One region of the Sporosarcina sp. FSL K6-6792 genome, then DNA from elsewhere that is predicted to be linked to it. Evidence: riboswitches for the same ligand, from Rfam matches in the RefSeq annotation. Region 1 holds a riboswitch; each other region holds the start of a gene.
What was found. A riboswitch is a leader RNA that binds a small molecule or an ion and turns the genes downstream of it on or off. The one in region 1 is predicted to bind cobalamin.
Positions count from the first base shown of each region.

Region 2: it holds a riboswitch for cobalamin, as region 1 does, so the genes downstream of both, mmgD (citrate synthase) here and MKZ26_RS14410 (hypothetical protein) in region 1, are expected to answer to the same signal.
Region 3: it holds a riboswitch for cobalamin, as region 1 does, so the genes downstream of both, MKZ26_RS17090 (ABC transporter substrate-binding protein) here and MKZ26_RS14410 (hypothetical protein) in region 1, are expected to answer to the same signal.

Region 1 covers NZ_JBBOSA010000001.1:2,942,215-2,946,453, reverse strand. Annotated here, with positions in the region: gene MKZ26_RS14415 (hypothetical protein) at 114-290, shown strand; gene MKZ26_RS14410 (hypothetical protein) at 1,343-1,570, opposite strand; cobalamin riboswitch at 1,836-2,027, opposite strand; gene MKZ26_RS14405 (MFS transporter) at 2,169-3,401, shown strand; gene MKZ26_RS14400 (AraC family transcriptional regulator) at 3,407-4,239, opposite strand, start outside.
Region 2 covers NZ_JBBOSA010000001.1:1,508,848-1,513,086, forward strand. Annotated here, with positions in the region: gene MKZ26_RS07160 (bifunctional 2-methylcitrate dehydratase/aconitate hydratase) at 1-1,152, opposite strand, end outside; gene mmgD (citrate synthase) at 1,235-2,365, opposite strand; cobalamin riboswitch at 2,606-2,804, opposite strand; gene MKZ26_RS07170 (hypothetical protein) at 3,656-4,239, opposite strand, start outside.
Region 3 covers NZ_JBBOSA010000001.1:3,488,695-3,492,933, reverse strand. Annotated here, with positions in the region: gene MKZ26_RS17100 (adenosylcobinamide amidohydrolase) at 1-443, opposite strand, end outside; gene MKZ26_RS17095 (FecCD family ABC transporter permease) at 445-1,440, opposite strand; gene MKZ26_RS17090 (ABC transporter substrate-binding protein) at 1,433-2,398, opposite strand; cobalamin riboswitch at 2,518-2,702, opposite strand; gene argS (arginine--tRNA ligase) at 3,376-4,239, opposite strand, start outside.

The sequences.
Region 1 (4,239 bases):
CTCCTGTCCATTTCTTGCTACTACCAGTAGTATAGCAAATCTGAATTGGGCGAATCACCTTAAATAGGTGTTATACTGTAAAGACAAACTGAATGTGAAGGAGGAATCAGATTTTGAAATATTCAAGAACGAAAATGGAACAGCTTGTAAAGAATGATAAAGAGCTGTCAAAACGTCTGAAACAGATAATGGCAGAGCTTGACTTAGAGAAGAGTTTTGCGTTAAAAGCGTTGTATCATGCAGATGTAAAAGACGGTGGTACGCATCAGAGGAATTATCAGGAACTGTAAGTACATTAAAAGCGTGGAAAGTCTATTATGACTGCCACGCTTTTTTTGATGCCTTTTTCACTGGATCATTTCCAGTCCGCTTTCGGCGAACTATTCATAACATCTTTACCGATGGGCAAATGTGGCTAGGAATTGCAGTTCATTGCTCCTAGATAATCCTGTCGCATCCCTACACATCAAGACATCTCGGTAATCATATAGAGGTCGTTCAATTCAAAGCAATCCAAAGTAATTGTACAAGAAGCGGCTATATATGTTGAATTAAAGAATCCCATGGAATCTGCTGTGTTGCTCAATAATGAGAGAGCTGTTATTCGGGTTGTGGATTGTAGATCGCTTGGCACTTTGGGGATGCCTCTCGCCCTAAGCCTGGATTAGCGCTTCGCATCCAGTCTTACGGCTTCGGCGACCCCTTTGCCGCGCCTTCGCTAGGTTGTATATTTTCGAGAGAAATGTAATTTTGAGATGTATATGGCGAGATTGTAAGGTGATTACTATTTGAACCTATATAAATTGAAATAAAGAATTCCATTGAACCGCTACGGCGCTAGGAGATGCCTCCCGCCATAAGCCAGATGAGGTATTCTTTAACCTATCTGGAATAATATCTTGGAATTAACTGTATAATTTCTGCAAAGAACGCAGAAATTATACAAACCGAACTCTTCGTTGTTCGGTTGGCTACCCCTGTTAAGGCGCCTTCGCTCAGTATATATACCGGATTCAACATATATAATTATAGTCCAGAAATCCACAATCCAGGTTGCAGATTTCATCCCAGCTAATGAAATGCGCTATCTCAAATAGAACACCCAGCGCAGGCGCGTCTTCGTGGTAGCCGGAGCGATAAGACTGAAAGTGGTCTCCTTTCTGGCTTATCGCGGGAGGCATCCACAAAGCGTCGAAGCGGTATAGGCAGGAATTCTAATTTGCTCTAATTATTAGGGCTTTTTCAGTGGCCTCCCAAAAGCCCTTGTAAAGCGTAAACGCCGTGTTCATTTGTTCAACATATATAGTGTTGGATTCAGTTATTTACTGGTTGGTTTTTCAGCTTAATCTTCTGGTGAACCGATTACTTCGTGTTTGATTTCATCGAATGCTTTTTGGAGGTTATGTGAATAAAGTTTTTTTACCTCTTCGTTTATAGTCGTTGTTTTTCCAATCTGTTCTTCGTAATAAGAAAAGGTTGAAGACAGTGATTGTGATTCGCTTATGATGAGGTTTGTCATTAGGACATGTTTGAATGCATCCAGATAATATTCTTTTGTTCCAAGTTTCATTGGCTAAAATCCCTTTCTTTTATGGAAATAAAAAAGCATCTTCCTAGTTAAACGTAAGGAAGATGCTAGTATGCGTAAATTTGTATGGTCGCTTGTTGCCGTAACGAATGGTTCGTAAACAGAAGTACACTATTGACTGCACAGTGAAATAAGAGGTATTGAGTCCTCTTATGTTTCTTTTGTATTACGTTCTTTCGTACGGCGGCTTTTACAAGAAATTGCTCGATCATAGCCGCACTTAACACCTCCTATCCGCGTAGGGAATTGGTGTGTACTGAAATAGGCAGGTCTCCTGGCTCATGATCATCGCGTTCTTTTCCCTTCCCATTCGTAACGAACAGTGGATTTGAAAAGAGTACTCCCATTTACAGTTGCGGGACAGCGTCGGTTTTTCACCGAACTTCCCTTTTAAGCTTTTATACAAACGTAAAAAAGCACCTAATTTCTACACGTTATTCAGTTGTGCTTTTACTATAACATACATATTGTCTGACTTAACACGATTGCTAAACAAGGGGTTCATTAATGGCCCATTACCGCAAATTTGGACAAGAAAATGTCTATCCCTCTTACTATAATCAAGCTGGGGGGATAGAAAATGAATAAAATAAAAACAACAGATCCATATCGAGTTTATATTTCTACATGCTTCTTATCACAATTATTTTTCACATTTATATTTACGGTGAACTTGTTGTACCATGTGCAAACTGTGAAGCTTGATCCGCTTCAACTTGTGTTAATTGGGACCGTTTTGGAGCTTTCCGTTTTTCTTTTTGAGATTCCAACTGGGGTTGTTTCGGATTTAAAAAGTCGGAAGTTATCTTTAATAATTGGGTATATATTAATAGGAATCGGTTTTTTAATTGAAGGGGTATTTCCCTATTTTGTAACAGTGCTAGTGGCTCAAATTGCATGGGGGATTGGCTATACATTTACTAGCGGCTCTCAGCAAGCCTGGATTGCAGATGAAATAGGGGAGGAACGTGCTTCACTAGCGTTTATAAAAGGGGCAAAGGCAGGTAATCTTGGACAAATTATAGCTATTCCGCTCAGTATTTTAATGGGCTATTTTATGATTAACCTACCAATCATTATCGGCGGGCTATGTATGATTGGATTAGCCGTCTATTTAATGATTTTTATGAAAGAAGAAAACTTCAAACCGTTAGATAAAGAAGGAAGAATATCTACGCTTGGAAGTATGAAGGAGAATGTGGGCAATATTATTTCCTATTCCAAAGCGAGCTTCATCATAAGGATGCTATTTCTCATTTCTTTATTTATTGGGTTTTATAGTGAAGGTTTTGACCGATTATGGATCGCTCATTTTTTGGAGGTCTCAAATATATCTTCGTTAACGAATGAGAAGTTAGTTGTGATAATGGGGGGAATTCAGTTCATTGTCGTGCTTATTTCCTTTGCAGCACTCCATTTGATGAATCGAAGTGCTATCCACCAAAATCTAAGGCAGATTTATGTTGTTCTTTTGGTGGCCAGCTTCTTCATCGTCATTTCATTAATTGGCTTTGCATTCTCAACGTATATGATCAGCTTGCTAATTTTTTATATAATCATTCAAGTGACAAGGCAAGTCATGTATCCATTAGAGGATATTTGGCTTAATAAAATTATTCCTGATTCCTCTGTACGTGCAACATTCTTTTCGGTTAAGGGACAAGTGGACGCCATTGGTCAAATTGGAGGTGGTCCGGTAATTGGGATTGTAGCATCGAGCTTTACGATAAAAATTGCTATCATTGTTAGTGCAATTTTGTTAACTCCTGTATTACTTTTATATAAAGTTGTCTTAAACAAGTCTAGAGAGTGAATCGATCACTCTCTATTTCTTTCTTTGATCGGCAAGTAAATTTCCATATATATTTTTTCATAATCCCAGTCATGACAGTGTTCATCGTAATACTCAAAGTCATAGCATGTTTCATCGACTTCATAAAGAGATTGAGGTAGCCAATCTTCTAAAATATAGAGCCAAGTTCCCTTGATGGAAGAGACAAACTGTTCGACTTCAACAAGTGGAGTCCTAAAAACCGCATAAGTAGCATCTGGAATTTGCAGTTTTGTTAGTCCAGCAGGTAGTTGAACATCTCGATCATAATTTACCGCGAATAAATAAGTAAATCTATCTTCTAATTCGACGCTACTAAGATTGATACAATATTCTCCATGTTTTTTGGGAGACAATGCTTCGTACAGAGTGCTTTCGATTGATTCATCCGGGGAAATTCTTTGGTCCCAAAAGGCAGGTGCATCTCTTGTGTAAAAGACATTTTCGATAACACTCTCAAATGTTTTACCCGCAATAGTAAAAGCTGGTTTCTGAACAATTTTAGGTTGCATAACAATGCCACCTACTTTTTTTTGCCTAAGGCTCAAAAGGTCAATTTTTTGAGGCAATGATAGCGGACAGTGGAGCCTATATAAGCTTGGTGGACTGCCAAAAAATTTCTTGAAAGCCTTTGTAAAGCCAGAATGCGTCTCAAATCCATAATCTAATGCAATTTGAATTATTTTTTCGCCTTTTACTAATTCATATAACGCGTATTGCAGTTTTCTTTTTAAAACATAGTCCATAATTGTATAACCAACATGGTTATTAAAAATCCTATAAAAATGATAAGGAGAATAACCGACCAGTTTAGCTAGTT
Region 2 (4,239 bases), 1.4 Mb from region 1:
CTCGTCCTCTACGACAATCATTTTATTTCTTAATTGATCGATTCGTGAGTCATTTGCCACGTCATCTTCATAATGATCTGCAACAACATCGCCATATAGTAAACCAAGTGCCGTAATGTATTGGATGCAATGGTCACGGTCAGCGGGGTTGTTAAGCGGACCTACTTTATCGATAATCCGAATAGCAGATTCATGTGTCGTGATTGTAATTTTTTCAATATCATCAAGTCGCTCCTTTATCTCCTGATGCAGGATAATGGCACATTCCGCCGCTGTTTGCGCATGGAACTCGGCTGGATACGATACTTTAAACAGTATATTCTCCATCACATAAGAATCTAAAGGACGTGCCAGTGTTAATTCCTTTTGATTGTATAAAACATCTTGGAATCCCCACTCCGGAGCGGATAGCGCTGTCGGGTAACCCATTTCGCCTGTCATTGCCATCATCCCCAGTCGTACACCCCTACTCGTTGCATCTCCTGCTGCCCACGATTTTCGTGAACCGGTATTAGGTGCATGACGATACGTTCTAAGGCTTGCGCCATCAATCCAGGCATTTGTCAACGCATTATTTATTTCTGTACGTCCCCCGCCAAGCATTTTGGTGACGACCGCAGTTGTAGCAATTTTGACGAAATGAACATGGTCAAGTCCAACACGGTTCAAACTATTATCTAATGCCAGTACGCCTTGGATTTCATGTGCTTTAATCATCATTTCCAATACATCACGTACAACAAGTGGTTTTTTTCCTTCCGAGAGACGTAAACGGCTTAGATAATCCGCTGTAGCTAAAATGCCACCTAAATTATCGGACGGATGACCCCACTCAGCAGCTAACCATGTGTCATTATAATCGAGCCATCGTATCATGCAGCCAATATTAAATGCGCCTTGGACCGGGTCCAGTACATACGATGTACCAGGTACACGACTGCCATTTGGAACAATAGTACCCGGTACTACAGGTCCTAGTAATTTCGTACACTCCGGATAGCTTAATGCCAATATTCCACACCCGATTGTATCTATTAACACATTATGTGCTGTCTTATATGCTTCCTCGCTTGTAATTTCTTTATTTAAAACATAGTCCGTAATTTCCTCTATCAGTGTATCCATTGTCATTTGTTCTTTCAATTTCAACATCTAACTCTTCCTTTCCGCTTTCAATTTGTTTAGAATAGTACTAAGTGATGCCTAGTGTATCGCTGTTGTGGTGAACGGCCAGTTACAACTCCCCAGTTGAATGATTGCTGTGTCGTTCGCCTATATAATGAACCCTTGGACGGTATAAACGATTATTTTCATGTTGTTCAATAACATGCGCACACAATCCTACTGTTCTCGAGCCAAAAAAGATTGGTGTGTATAATGGGATTGGAATGCCCAGCATCCAATATACCGGTGCCGCGTAATAATCTAGATTTGGATAAAGTCCTTTCTCTCTTTCCATTATGGTTTCTCCCGCCTCACACATTTGGTAAAGGAGATCGTCACCCTTTAGCGCACATAACTCCTTTAACGCATCCTTCATTACCAAGGCCCTTGGATCCATCTTTTTCATATAGACTCGATGACCAAACCCCATAATTTTCTCTTTATCACGTAAACGCTTTTCTAATAACAATTCAAATGCGTCAACAGAACCGGCCTCTAAAAGCATATTCATGACTGCTTCATTCGCTCCTCCATGTAAATAGCCCTTTAAAGAAGCAACCGCTCCAGTCAATGCACCATATAAATCCGAAAACGTCGAGGCAATTACCCTTGCGGTGAAGGTGGAATTTGGCATTTCGTGCTCGCTATAAAGTAGTAGCGACTGGTCAAAAATAGATTCTTCCAACTCTGTCGGTTTCCTCCCTGTGATCATATAAAGGAAATTAGCACTGTATGACAATTCTTTCAACGGGAGGATTTGTTCCTCTTCCTGTAATATGTGAAAGCTGTTCGCAATTATTTCCGGAATTTTGCCAAGTAACTCGTAAGCTCTTTTTTTATTGATAGCTAGAGTGTGCTGATCAATTTCCTTATCATAGCCCGCTAAAACAGATATCCCAGTTCGCAATGCGTCCATTGGATGTGTCTCTTTAGGCAATGCTTGCAAAACCTTTGTGACACCTTCTGGCACACCATGCTCTTTTTTCAATTTATCTGCCACACCTGCTTTTTCAGTATCAGACGGCAAGGTATTTTCCATTAGCAAGTGGACAATATCAAGATACCCTTTGGTTTTTGAAAGCTCGATTAAATCGTATCCTTTGATAATAATCTGACCCAATTCCGTATCGAGCAGCGAAATGGATGTTTCAGTGGCAATCACGCCTTCAAGTCCTGGTAAAAATGTAAGTGTATTCGTCATACTATTTTCCCCCAATCTGAATGGTTATGACTCTGAGATTTGTAAACGCTTTCACTTCACCAAAAATTATCCTATTTGTAGCTGTTCGCAGCGCTTCCCCTTATTTCTGACCATAAAAAAAACAACTTCATAAGAGAAGTTGTTAAAGAGCGCCAGAATCCCAACTAAAAGAAAGCTGCCTGTTAAAAATAGGCATAGCTCATCCGCGCGTCCTTAACACCCCCTATCCTCGTAGGTCAACATGTGTTATAAAAAGAGGCAGGTCTCCTGGCTAATGATCATTGCTATTCGTACCTTCCCACTTTTTTATAAAAAGCAGTGGTTTAAACGAAATCGCTCCCATTTACAGTTGCGGGACAGCGTCGGATTCTCACCGAACTTCCCTTTTAAGCAGACCAATACATCAGTATTAATCCGCACCTATTTTTACACATATTCAATTATCGAAATATCCCCTTGACTATAACACAAACTTTTAAATATTCCAATTCTTTATTCATATCTAATTTCTATTGTTGCAGAGAGGCATTAAGTATACCGACTTCAAGAATGCGTAAACAATAATTGGATACTCTTTTCATTTATCGTCACTTATCATTACTATTACATAAATGGGAAACGTGTATCCAATCCCCATTTACACACTATATATGTTGAATTAAAGAATTCCATTGAATCGCTACGGCGCTAGGGGATGCCTCCCGCCATAAGCCAGGGCACTGAAAAAGTACAATTCCCTTCAATCCCGTTGATTTCCGTTCCGAGCGGACGCTTTCCGCGGGCACGGCGGAGTCGCCGCTCTTCACTACAATCAACTAGTTCTTATTATAAAAAAGAACTTTTTCAGTTTTCTCTTAATTCGGGGTGTGGATTGTAGAGCGCTTGGCGCTTTGGCGACCCCTTTGCCGCGCGTGCACTAGGGTGTTCATTATCGAGAGAAATGTAATTTCGAGATGTATATGCTGAGATTATAAGGTGATTACTAGTTGATACTACTTATAGTCAAGAAAGACGTGCTCCAACTTACAAATTGCATCACAGATAATGAAAAGCTCTTTCTCACATAGACCATCTAGCGAAGGCGCGTCTTCGTGGTAGCCGGAGCGATAAGACTGAAAGAGGTCTTCTTTCTGGCTTATCGCGGGAGGCATCCACAAAGCGTCAAAGCGGTATTAGTGGGAATCCTAAACCATTCCAAGTGCTAATGCTTTTTCAGTGACCTCCCAAAAGCCCTTGTAAAGCGCATACGCCGTATTCATTTGTTCAACATATATAATTAATTAACTGAACCTATATATCTCCTAAATCGACAATTTCCCCTGTCACCGCATCAACACATTCCGCCGCATCCAACAAGCCGCAAAGAATATACTTACCTGCGAACTCGTCATATACATAAGTCGGATCAAGCGTAATATAGGGTATCATTTTCTCAAATGCTTCTTCAGGTGTTACGACCGCGTTTGCGGCAGGCAGAAAGGCTTCAAAAATCTCAAACATCGAGCCATTATCAAGATAATTCAGCACCTTCATCGTTTCCGGATTCATGAAAACAACTACTTTTCGATTAAAAATCATTGGGTTTTCTTCATTTATTTCACAATGCGCTTCGATAAAATTCTCTTGACAACGAAGTTGGGACAGCTTCCACTTCCCTGATTCATCAGGATATTCAGCTCGTAGTACATCCCGAACAACTTTTTTACTACGTTCAATTTGATCAGCCGACAACGTCAGTTTTTTACCTGCGTCGACGTTACCGAATGCTTCTTCTACGTTTGCTTCGGAAACAATTGTGATTTCTTCACGATCAATATTTTGTTCTAACGGTTTATTCCATTCGATTACTTCATCAATTTTAACTTCTGAACGCT
Region 3 (4,239 bases), 550 kb from region 1:
AAAACGCGTTGCTGTTCGCCGCCGGATAGGAGTTCGATCGAATTTTCCGCATAGCGTGTGATGGACATACTGTTTATGGCACCGGTGACAGCGCGCTCGTCTTCATCTGACCATGATGAAAATAGTCCTGATTGGTGCGGATAGCGACCGAGTTCTACCGTTTCTCGAACAGTGTGGGAAAATGCATGTGCATGGAGTTGTGGCAAGACGGCTACTTTTTTGGCGAATTCTTTTTGTGAATAAGTAGAAGCATCTTGCCCGTCAATTGTGACGGAACCCGTTTCCTTCGGGAGAATTCCTGAAATAATTTTCAAAAGTGTGGATTTACCACTGCCATTGGGTCCAAGTATGCCGAGTACTTCGCCTTTATTGACATTGAATGTCACTGCTTTCACGACGGATTCTTTGCCATAACCCCCGGAAATATTTTCGACTTTTAACATTTCACATGCCTCCTTTCCTCCGTTGTTTATAGAAGATAAATGCAAATACGGGTGCACCGATAAACGCTGTGATGACACCGACCGGAAGTTCTGTCGGCGAAATGATTGTCCGGGCAATTAAGTCGCAAATGATGAGCAACGTTGCACCGTTCATGAACGATAATGTCAGGAGATGGCGATGATCAGATCCCCAAAGAAGCCGCGTCATATGCGGAACGACTAGACCAACAAAGCCAATCGTGCCGGACACCGCGACTGCCGAACCTGTCAGGATGGATCCACCAATCAAAATGGCAAACTTACGGCGTTTGACGTTGACACCTAAATGATGCGCTCGTTCTTCTCCAAATAACATCGCATTTAATTCGCGGCGATTCAGCCACAGCATGAATGAACCTACGACGACGAATGGCAAAATCATCGTAATATAATTCCATCCCCGCATTGATACACTGCCGAGTAGCCAACCAATAATTTGACGCAACTCTTCCCCTGTGAGCGCTATCATAAGTGATAGTACAGAACCGAGGAAAGAACCGAAAATGATTCCAGTCAAAATAATTGTTTCCATTTTCATCGCTCGGTCAACGAGGCGTGCAAATCCAAGAACGAGGAACATTGTTAATGCAGCACCAACCATACTGAATATAGGAAGCGTATAAGTGCCTAAAAACGGGATAGAAATACCAAAAAAGAGCGTCATAACAGCACCGACCGAGGCGCCGGATGACACTCCGAGGGTGTATGGATCAGCGAGCGGATTTTTCAGCAACCCTTGGAAAGCAGCTCCCGAAATCGCGAGCGATGCGCCGACAAGTCCGGCAAGCACGACACGCGGCATACGAATCTTCCACAAAATATTGGTAGCTGTTGCATCCGCCTCCGCATTCCATAATGTACTAATCGGTATTTTCACAGACCCGATTGACACACCGAGCCACACCGCCACAACGAGTGCGGCGGCGGAAACGATGTAGGCAACGCTGGATTTACTCACCGAAAGCCTCAGGGTAGATGGCTTTTGCTATTTCTTCAAGCCCTTCAGCAAGACGTGGGCCTGTACGGCTCGTGATATTCTCTTTAACTTGAACAACAGCTTTTTCTTTAATTGCCGTAATCGTATCGAAACCTGGGCGTGCATAAACGTCTGCAACTGCCGTTTCGATATAATCATACAACACGATAATTACATCCGGATTACGGTTAATAATTTCTTCCGGAGCTATCATAAACCAGTCTTCCTGATCAGCAGCAATATTTTCAGCACCGATCATTTCTAGCATTTGATCCATAAATGTATTTTTTCCTGGTGTGTAAATGTCTGGTGCTGGCGATGTTTCAACGAAAACTGTTTTTTTATTGTCGACTGTTACTAATTTCGCCAATACTTCTTCTACTTTTGCTTTCATATCCGTAATGATTTTTTCTGCTTCTACTGTTTTACCAGTCGCTTGACCGATTGTTTCAATCGTTGTGTACGTTTCTTCGAAATTTGCTGCATTTTTTACAACAAAGACTGGGATTCCTGCATCGCGGATTTGTTGCAGTCCTTCTTTGCCTTTTCCAAGTCCTGATTCATGTGCAAAAACAATTTCAGGGTTCATGGAAACGATTTTTTCGACGTTGAAATCCTGGCCGCCGATTTTCTCTTTTTCAAGTGCTTCTGCTGGATAATCATCGTAGTCATTGACGCCGACAATCGCATCCCCAAGACCTAGTTCAAACAATATTTCCGTGTTGCTTGGCACCATAGAAACGATTGTTGCCGGTGCAGTTTCCAGGGTAATATCATTGCCAACCGAGTCCGTTAGCGTAAGTGGGAATTCAGCTTTAACCACTTCGGCTTCCGGTGTCCCATCTACTTTCGGCTTATCTGGTGTTGCAGCTGTTCCACATGCTGCGAGCAAGAATACTGCCAAAAATGCCGTTAATCCTAATTGCCAAATCTTTTTCATGTTGTTTTCCTCCTGTTTGTTCCAAATAAAAATCCCCCGTAATTGCTACGGAGGAATAAGCTGAGTAAAAATCTGGACGCACAGTGACGTCGATTTTCACTAATCCTATCCTCGTAGGGTACGTGTGATCCATAAAGGCAGGTCTCCTGGCTCGTGTTCAAGGCTTGCCGCGTCTTCCCGGAACTTTTTCCAGTGACACATTGCGACTAACTCACACTTACAGTGGCGGGACCGCGCCGGCATTGAACCGACTTCCCTTTTAACCCCGTTTTTAATGCGGGGCACCTTTATGTTTGGTATGTATTTTGTACAACTTTCAGTATACTACAAATTTTTATTGTGTCGATAGTGAGGGAGATTTGTAGATTTAGATATGTTGAATTAAAGAATCCCGTTGAATCTGTTGTGTCGCTCGATGATGAGAGAGTTTTAATTCGGCGTGTGAATTACAGATCGCTTGGCGCTTTGGGGATGCCTCTCGCCATGAGCCTGGATTGACGCTTCGCATCCAGTCTCATGGCTTCGGCTACCCCTTTGACGCGCTTGCGCTGGAGTGTACATTATTGAAAGTGATTTTGAGATGTTTGGACTGAGATTATAATGTGAGTACTATTTTATACTAATTTCATTGAAGAGAGACATACTACGAGCTACAGGTCTTTTCCCCGACAATGCAATGTGCATTCTATTATATAGACTATCCAGCGAAGGCACGCCTTCGTGGTAGCCGGAGCGATAAGACTGAAAGCGGTCTTCTTTCTGGCTTATCGCGGGAGGCATCCACAAAGCGTCGAAGCGATATAAGCAGGATTTCTAATTCATTCCAGGTAGTTGGACTTATTCAGCGGCCTTCCAAAAGCCCTTGTAAAAGAGCATGCATCGTATTCATTTGTTCAACATATAGAGAGAGAATATCTGCATGTGAAAAACGCCGTACTTGAGAGATAACAATCTCTCAAGTACGGCGTTCAATTTTATTACATCTTTTCTGGAGCAGAAACACCAATAAGTTTCAATGCATTTGCAATTGTTGTGCGTGTGATTGTAATTAGTGCCAGACGTGCTTCCGATAATTCGCGGTTGTCTGGATCTAATACTTTTTCTGCGTTATAGAAGCTATGGAATGTAGCCGCTAGTTCTTGGATATATGTTGCAACGCGGTGTGGTGAACGAATTCTCGCTGCATCACTGATTACTTGCGGGAAGTCACCGATTTTCTTCAGTAATTCCAACTCTTTTTCAGCTTGCAATAAAGAAACATTATCCACAGATACAGCCATGCCATTTTCATCAGCTTGGCGCAAGATTGATGAAATCCGTGCATGCGCATATTGTGCGTAGTACACAGGGTTTTCATTCGACTGAGAAATCGCTAGATCTAGGTCGAAGTCCATCTGCGAGTCACCTGAACGCATGGCGAAGAAGTAACGGACTGCGTCCAGACCAACTTCCTCAACTAGCTCACGCAAGGTTACGGCTTTCCCCGTACGTTTACTCATCTTGAACTTTTCACCGTCTTTATATAACTGAACCATTTGTACGACGCTGACTTCGAGCGTGTCATTGCCGTAACCAAGCGCTTCGATTGCCGCTTTCATCCGTGGAATATAACCATGGTGATCTGCGCCCCAAATATTGATAAGTTTATCGAATCCGCGGAACAATTTATCCTCATGGTACGCGATATCCGGCGTCAAATACGTGTAAGTACCGTCGTTTTTGATTAACACACGATCTTTGTCATCACCGAAAGTTGTTGAACGGAACCATGTTGCGCCATCTTCTTCAAAGACATGGCCGTTGGCACGTAATTTATCAAGAGCAACATCGATTTTGCCGTT